Regions from separate parts of the Bradyrhizobium sp. HKCCYLR20261 genome, predicted to be linked through region 1. Evidence: riboswitches for the same ligand, from Rfam matches in the RefSeq annotation. Region 1 holds a riboswitch; the other holds the start of a gene.

Region 1 (4,207 bases):
CGGCTGGCGACTGCGCGAGATCGACGGCCTGTTCGAGGTCGTCGAGATCTGCGCCTGTGGTCGCCAGGAGATGCATGTCCCCCGCCTAGCCCGCGATCAGGCTCTTGATGGCAGCCGCGTCGAGACCGCGCTCGCCGATGACCACGAGCCGTCCCTGCCGCGCCTCGCCCGCACGCCACGGGCGCTCGAACTGATGCTGGATGCGGTTGCCGACAGCCTGCACCAGGAGGCGCAGCGGCTTGCCGGCGACTTCGACGAAGCCTTTCACGCGCAGCACGTCATGCGCATCGACGGCGGCCGCAATGCGATCGACGAGCACATCCGGTGAGGCCTGCGCGGGCACGTCGAGAACGAAGCTCTCGAAGTCCTCGTGATCGTGCTCGGCCTCGTTGTCGTGATGCGACGGCCGCGCCGCGAGATCGGCTTCCGCCGCCGCGCTAAGCCCGAGCAGAATGGAGGCCGACAGCCTGCCATGCTCGGTCGCGATGACCTTGACCGAGCGCTGGACGGTGGCAGCGATCTCGGAGGCGACGCTCTTGCGTTCCTCATCGTTCATCAGGTCGCTCTTGTTCATCACGACGAGATCGGCGCAGAGCAGCTGATCCTCGTAGACCTCCTCCAGCGGATTGTCGTGGTCGAGCGAATCGTCGGCCGCGCGCTGGGCGGCCAATGCCTCCGGATCATCGGCGAAACGGCCGGCCATCACCGCCGGACCATCGACCACGGCGACGACGCCGTCGACGGTGACGCGGGTCGCGATCTCAGGCCAGTTGAAGGCCTGCACCAGCGGCTTCGGCAGCGCCAGGCCGGAGGTCTCGATCACGATGTGCTCCGGCGGCTCCTTCTGGTCGAGCAGGCTCTTCAGCGCCGGCACGAAATCATCGGCCACGGTGCAGCACAGGCAGCCGTTGGAGAGCTCGACGATGCGATCCTCCGGACAGTCCGGCACGCCACAGCCCTTCAGAATGTCGCCGTCGATGCCGACATCGCCGAACTCGTTGACGATGATCGCGAGCCGCCGGCCGTTGGCGGTCTCGATCAGGTTGCGCACCAGCGTGGTCTTGCCGGCTCCCAGGAAGCCGGTGACGATGGTGCACGGCGTCTTCGCGAACGACTTGGTCATGAGGATCGGATCTCTCGTGTTCAGGACATCGCCGGCAGCGCGGGCACACGCGCGACGGTGTTCTTGCGGATGTATTCGGGACGCTCGCGCCAGGCCGGCAGCCCCGCCTCGTGGCGCTGATGCAGTTGCGCGAATGTCAAAACATCCCGCGCATGAACGTCCGGATCGAGCGCGCCGAGCACATAGGTCCATTTGCCCGGCGCCGTCACGGCCACCGTACAGGCCCGATTGCAGTTCGACAGGCATTCGACGCCGACCACCGTGACACCGTCCCGCTGTTCGGGCGGCACGGCTTCGATCGCGGCGAGCAGGCGCGCTCCCGCGCGCGGCTGCTCAGGCGGCGTGACGTCAGCCGCCTGCGTGCGGCAGGTGATGCAGACGAACAGCGTCGTCTGCCCAGTCTCTGAAGCGGTCATCAATCAGCCGATCACGCCTGCGGCGGTCGCCGCGGCGATACCGCCCACCAGCACGATTGCCGCGCCGGCCACGCGCAGCGCCATCGGTGCAAGTGTATCAGCCTTCGCCGACAGCAGCCGGGTGGCGACAAACGCGCCGGCTGCGATCAAGGTCTGGATCACGAGCAGGCCGGCGAAATAGGCGCCGAGCGGCGTATTCTCGGCACCGACGATCGACTCGCCCAGCGCATAGCCATGCACGAGGCCGGTCAGCGCGAACAGGGCCGCGACGGGTAGCACGCCGAACCGGCCGCGCATCACCACGACGAGGCCGACCACGGCGGTCGAGAGACCGACCAGCAGCTCGGCAGCGGGAATGTTGGCCTTGGCCAGATGCAGACCGACGCCCGCGATCATCGCGGTGGTGAAGGCGAGCACCGGCGCGAAACCGCGGCCGAGCAGCGCTGCGACGATGCCGGCGCCGATGATGGCGGCAAAATGATCGAGCCCGATCACGGGATGGCCGAGGCCGGAGAGCAGGCCCTGCGCAAAGGTCTGCGGCAGCTTGCCGTCCATCATGTGATGCGCAAACGCGGGCTGGGCCGCGAGCAGGACGAAGCTCGCGACGGCAAAAGTGGTGCTACGGGTGAATCTCATGGCCGTCTCCGTCGCTTGCCGGCTCCCCCAGAGGACCGGACGATGCGCTGCATCCGACGGCATCCCGCCGAATCCTCGGCAGGATCAAAACCAGCATCGCGACGCCCCGCGCGACGGGTCGGCCAACAGCAATGTCGACGGCAGGTCTCCTGGCTCTCGGGTCGCTGCGTGAAACCACCTTCCCGGTTTCCCAGTGGTGTCTTGGCCTCACACTCGCCGATTACAGTTGCGGGGGCAGCCGCGGCCTGGGGTCCGAAGGACCCGCACCGTGTTCCCTAAATCTCTCCTTTCGGAGAACCGTCATCTGTTAGATACGGGGCGGGCCAAAGCCCGTCAATCGGAATCGTCCCCATGCCCCCTGCCCCGCCGTTCCCCGCCCTGCCGCGCCTCACTTTGGTGCTCGGCGGCGCGCGCTCGGGCAAGAGCCGGTACGCCGAGGCGCTGATCACCGCGAATCCGCCACCCTGGATCTATGTTGCGACCGCGCAGGCGTTCGACGACGAGATGACCGAGCGCATTGCACAACACAAGGCACGGCGCGCCGAGGGATGGCAGACGCTGGAGACCACGCATGATCTCGCCGGCCTCGTCCGCGCGCACACAGATGCGTCCGCTCCGATCCTGATCGATTGTCTCACGCTCTGGCTCAGCAATGTAATGCTCGCCGACATGGACGTGCCCGCCGCATCCGCCGACCTCGTCGAGGCGCTCGCAACCGCGCGCGGTCCGATCATTACCGTCTCCAATGAAGTCGGGCTCGGCATCGTGCCGGACAATGCGCTGGCCCGCGCGTTTCGCGACGCGCAGGGACGGCTCAACCAGGATGTCGCGGCGATGGCTGACCGCGTCATCCTGATGGCGGCCGGCCTGCCGCTGACGTTGAAATAAGAACTTGGAAATAAGGAAGAACTTGCCGATGACCGAGAACGCCGACGATGCGCGCCACAAGGCCAAGATGGAAAATCGCAAGGCGATCCAGGATGCCGAGGTCGCCTCGAAGACCATGGAGAAAGGCCTGCTGATCGTCCACACCGGCAAGGGCAAGGGCAAGTCGACAGCCGCCTGGGGCCTGATGCTGCGCGCGCTCGGCCGCGGCTTCCGCATCGGCGTCGTGCAATTCGGCAAGGGCGCGTGGGAAACCGGCGAGCGCAAGGCGATCGCGGCGTTCGGCGACCAGGTCTCCTGGCACACGCTCGGCGAGGGCTTCACCTGGGAAACGCAGGACCGCGCGCGCGACGTGGCCGCGGCGGAACGCGCCTGGGCCAAGGCAAAAGAATTGATGGCGGATCCGTCGATCCGGCTCGTGATCCTCGACGAGCTCAACATCGCGCTACGCTATGATCATCTGCCGATCGGCGACGTCGTGGCGACGCTCGCCGCGCGCCGTGCCGATCTGCACGTCGTCGTCACCGGCCGCAACGCCAAGCCGGAGCTGATCGAGGCCGCCGATCTCGTGACTGAAATGAATCTCGTGAAGCATCACTTCTCGGCTGGCGTGAAGGCGCAGGAAGGCATCGAGTTCTAGGCGATGGCTGCGCGCGCGATCATGTTCCAGGGCACCGGCTCGGACGTCGGCAAATCGCTGATCGTCGCGGGGCTGGCGCGCGCGCTGACCTTGCGCGGGCTGAAGGTGGCGCCGTTCAAGCCGCAGAACATGTCGAACAATGCCGCCGTCACCGCCGATGGCGGCGAGATCGGCCGCGCCCAGGCGCTGCAGGCGCGCGCCGCGCGGCGGCCGATGACGGTGCACATGAACCCGGTGCTGCTCAAGCCGCAGAGCGAGATCGGCTCGCAGGTCGTGGTGCAGGGCCGCGTCATCGGCAACGCCAAGGCCTCCGCCTATCAGGCGATGAAGCCGCAATTGATGTCCGCGGTGCTCGACAGCTTCCATCACCTCGCGGCGGATGCCGATGTCGTGCTGGTCGAGGGCGCCGGCTCGGCGTCGGAAATCAACCTGCGCGCCGGCGACATCGCCAACATGGGGTTCGCGCAGGCGACGCGAACTCCGGTGGTCGTCATCGGCGACATCGAC
Region 2 (4,207 bases), on a different contig from region 1:
TTGACGGCGACGCCGCCGACCGACTGGACGAAGTCGTCATATCTGGCGCGCAACAGCGCGGTGCTGGCATCGACCCGCCAGCCATGGTCGAGCGCGAGGCCGACCGCGGCCTCCACGCCGCGCGACGATTGCTGGCCGACCTGGACCGTGACGGCGGGATTGGCGGGATCGCGCGCCAACAGATTGTTCTTCACGATCTCATAGGCGGCCAAGGTCCACTCCCCCCGCCCACCCCAGAACGACTGCTTGACGCCGACCTCGACCTGCTTGCCGCTCGACAGCGCGAAACTGCGGTTGGCCGCCGACATCGTGATCAGATTGCCGACCGGATCGACCGCCACGGCGTACTGGCCATAGAAGGCCAGATCCTTGATCGGCGTGTAGACGGCGCCGACGCGCCAGCTCGTGGCGTGATAGGATTTCTCGTAGCTGTTGCCCGGCGTGACGTAGTCGGTGCGCGCGATCGTCGGCTCGTCCTGACGGATGCCGCCGATCAGCGATAGCTGGTCGGTCACCGACAGGCGGTTCTCGGCAAACAGGCCATATTGGTTGGTCGTGCTGCCGAATCCCGGCACGGTGCGATTGGGGCTCGCGAACACGCCTGGATCGAAGTCGTAGAGCGCGACCGAGGACGTGCCGCCATAGGGCGAGTTGTTGGTGTGGGTAAAGCTGATGTTGTTGACATCGAACCCGGCCACGAATTCGTTGGCCATGCCGAACACATGGCCGCGGAACGTCGCATCGAAGCGATCGCCGACCTGCTGCTGGTCGTGGAAGATCTCGATGTAGCTGCTGCGGTCGATGCGTCCGGTGGCGGCGTTGTAGGCGTAGCTCTCCACGTCCTTCCAGTGCCGCTGGCTGTTCAGATAATATAGCGTGTTGCGAACGGAAATGCCGTCGGCGACCTGCCACTCCGTCTTCACCTGATTCCAGCTGTCCTGATAGCGAATGCCGCTGTCGCCCACATTGTAGTTCTTGAAGCGCAGCGTCTCCAGGATGCGCCCGTTGACCAGCGGCGTGCCGAAATAGCGCGACGGGCTGCGATCGCCATAGTCGGTCGAGATCGTCCAGGTGACGTCCTCGTTCTGCCTGACCTGAACCGCCGCATGCAGCGCGACGTTCGACGTCCGGTCACGGTCGACCCAGCCGTCCGACAGGTTGCCGGTCGCGGTGATGCGATAGGCCACGTCCCTGCTCACCGGTCCGCCGCTGTCGACGGCGATCCGGCGCGTCATGTTGCTGTCGAGCGAAACCTCCGCCTGGTTGCGCTGAACCCACAGCGGCAGCTTCGAGACGACGTTGACCGCGCCGCCGATCGCGCCTTCGCCGTACATCACCGAGGCTGGGCCGCGCAGCACCTCGATACGCTCGGCCGACCAACTGTCGAAGGGGAAGGTCAGCGTGCCCGAGCCGACATAGAGGCGCGTGCCGTCATAGAGCGTCATCACCGAGCCGTTGCCGGTGAAGCCGCGGGTGTTGAAGGACAGCCCGCCATTGCCCGGCGCCGGGCTCGCAGTGAAGCCGACGGCGTTCTGCGTCACCGCATCGATCACATTCTGCTGGCCGCGCTCGGCGATCGTCTCGGCCGAGATCACGTCGACGCTCGCCGGCGTCTGCAGACGCGTCAGGCCGAGGCGGCTTCCGGTGGATGTCGCCTCTGTCAGGTTCAATGTCGGAGCCGCGAAGCCGGGATTGGCGGGTGGCGCTGCCGCGACCTCCGTCGGCGGGCGCGCAGGACCTCGAGCGCGCCGGACCGCGGTGCGCTTCACCTCGGCCGAAAGGGATCGGCCGACGTGCGACGCCGTGGGCGGGTCGACCACGACAGGATCGAGCATGCGCTCCGGTTTGGCAGCCTGTGACCAGCCGGCGGACGGCCACGACAGGGAGAGGATGGCAACGGACGACAGAAGGAGAAAGCGTCGCTTCGACGCGACGGACAGAGCGGAGGTCATCAAAGGACTCGCGACAACGTGGCACGTCACCGCGAGCAAAAGAATTCCCCCGCCGGAAGGCGGCAGAACGGCTTCCATCAGGACACCCCGCCCGATGTGCTCACGTGTGACCACGACTGACGGCAGGTCTCCTGGCTCGCGGGTCAGCGCCTGATCGCCGCCTTCCCGGACCGAGATCCAGTGGCTGATGGCGAAGGCTCGCCGCTTACAGTTGCGGGGGCAGCCGCGGCCTCGGGTCTCCCCTCACCGCGTTCCCGTTTAATCCTCGAAAGGAACCGTCGGTACGACCGTAGGTGCTAGCAAACCCGACTGTCAATGCCACAGGTTCTGAGAATACCCTCTTGTCCTTGGCGATCCGGACGAGGTCCGGGGCCGGCACCGTGCTGAGGCGCGCCGGTGTGGAAAAGTCCAGCCGGCAGCCGATATTGCCGCGAAACATTTCCGTGATTCTACGGAAACGAAAATTTACGTGGAACTCAGAAACCGACTTTTAAACTCCAGATGCCCATCAAGAGCCGACACAGAACCGTGCGGGGACCATGCTGAACGAACTTCTCGTGATCGAAGATGCCGACGTTCACCTGTCGATCCTGCGCAAGATCGCTGTCCAGGCGGGCTTTGCGACGACCGGCGTGAATTCGGTGGACGGCGCCATCAACGTGCTGCGCCGGCGCAACTTCGAGTGCATTACCCTCGACCTGAACCTTGGCGAACGCTCGGGCACGGAAGTCCTGCAACTGCTGTCGGACATGAAATCGCGCACGCCGGTCCTGATCATCAGCGGCTCCGACGACAAGACCCGCGACGTCACCGTGCGCGCTGGCAAGATCCTTGGGCTCAACGTCTATCCGCCCTTCTCCAAGCCGGTCGACCTGGCCTTGTTGCGGCAGACCTTGCGCCAGATTGCGGCGGACACCGACCGGCAGCGGCTGGTCAAAGCCAACATCCGCTGACGTCGAGATCCGCGCGCCAAGTCCCGCGCCGCACATCCCCGCTCGCTCCACCGCATCTGCAAGAGCCGTGTGCTCCCCGCATTTTCGCTTGACGCAGATCAAGGCGCCATACCCTCGCCGCTTGTTGGCTGCACTGGGAAGCGGAACGAGGGAAAATGACGGCAGCAAATCCCAGCAGCGAAGCAGTCGTGGCCGAAGCGACGCCCTATGAACTGGTCGGGGGCGAAGCCGGCGTGCGGCGTCTGGCCGAACGCTTCTACACGATCATGGATGAAGAGCCTGGAGCGAGCCGGATCCGTGCCATGCACGACAAGGATCTCGCGCCCATCAAGCAGTTGCTGTTCGAGTTCTTGAGCGGCTGGCTCGGAGGCCCTGCGCTTTATTTCGAGCGGCCAGAGCATCGCTGCATCATGTCAGCCCACCGCCCCTATCCGATTGGTGACGCTGAACGTGACGAGTGGATGACGTGCATGCGCCGCGCGATGTTCGATTGCGACATCACGGGCGACATGTACGCGTTGTTGGATCAGGCATTCCTGCGGATGGCTAACGCCTTCAAGAGCCGCAAGCCGAACTGAGTCGGCTACGATTTGGATCAGCCCGGCTTGCTGGCAGCCTCGCGGGCCAAGCGTTCGGCCCGTAGCCGCTCGCGATTGGCATAAAAGGCCCGCTGAGCGGCCTCGTGTTCGCGCATGGCTTGCTCAGCATCCGCCCGGCGCGAGGCATCACGCGCCCGACGCTCTTCCGGCGTGAGCACGCGAGGTGTTCTGTCTGTGCTGTCGTAAGTCATGGACAGTCAACGCCCGAAGAGCGAAGCCGTTCCCCTCGTACCGGTGGCTCAGTCGGATTTTCGCGGAAACAGCCGATCCCGGATGTAGCGCGATGTCGGCGTGAGGCTCAGGCCATAAGGCTTCTGCCAGACGGCGCGGTCGATTTCCTTCTTGTCGCCAATCTCGAGCCGGCCCTTGGCGTGCTTGGCGATGAAGATCGCATCGCTCATCTTGCGCCCTGAGCGCTTGTTCTTGGCCGTGACTTCCTTCCAGAGCCGCAGCCGTCCGAGCTTGAGCTTCGGAAGCTCCTCCTTGATCTCCCGCTTGAGGCAATCCTTCGCCGTCTCCCGCGCCCGCTTGCGGCCACCCGGAAACATCCAGCGTCCATCAATGCGACGCCGGACCAGCAGAACCTTTCCGCCCTTGGCGGCAACGAGCTTGGACGCTTTCGCCATGGCCCGGAAACTTTCACCTCGCGACCGCTTTCAGGCAGATCCTACAGGATTCGTTGCGAGGCCCTCCACCGGACCTT

What was found. Region 1 has a riboswitch for cobalamin ahead of ACQR1L_RS32260 (HupE/UreJ family protein). Riboswitches for the same ligand answer to the same signal wherever they lie in the genome.
Region 2: linked by a shared signal. The riboswitch ahead of ACQR1L_RS26240 (TonB-dependent receptor) and the one ahead of ACQR1L_RS32260 (HupE/UreJ family protein) in region 1 are both predicted to bind cobalamin.

What each region holds. Positions count from the first base shown of each region.
Region 1 is NZ_JBNPUZ010000023.1:68,102-72,308, reverse strand. Features, by position in the region: gene cobN (cobaltochelatase subunit CobN) at 1-76, opposite strand, end outside; gene cobW (cobalamin biosynthesis protein CobW) at 86-1,123, opposite strand; gene ACQR1L_RS32265 (DUF1636 domain-containing protein) at 1,144-1,539, opposite strand; gene ACQR1L_RS32260 (HupE/UreJ family protein) at 1,543-2,175, opposite strand; cobalamin riboswitch at 2,298-2,492, opposite strand; gene cobU (bifunctional adenosylcobinamide kinase/adenosylcobinamide-phosphate guanylyltransferase) at 2,527-3,063, shown strand; gene cobO (cob(I)yrinic acid a,c-diamide adenosyltransferase) at 3,092-3,700, shown strand; gene ACQR1L_RS32245 (cobyric acid synthase) at 3,704-4,207, shown strand, end outside.
Region 2 is NZ_JBNPUZ010000014.1:76,612-80,818, forward strand. Features, by position in the region: gene ACQR1L_RS26240 (TonB-dependent receptor) at 1-1,952, opposite strand, end outside; cobalamin riboswitch at 2,057-2,247, opposite strand; gene ACQR1L_RS26245 (response regulator) at 2,492-2,905, shown strand; gene ACQR1L_RS26250 (group II truncated hemoglobin) at 3,061-3,483, shown strand; gene ACQR1L_RS26255 (hypothetical protein) at 3,501-3,695, opposite strand; gene ACQR1L_RS26260 (NUDIX hydrolase) at 3,744-4,130, opposite strand.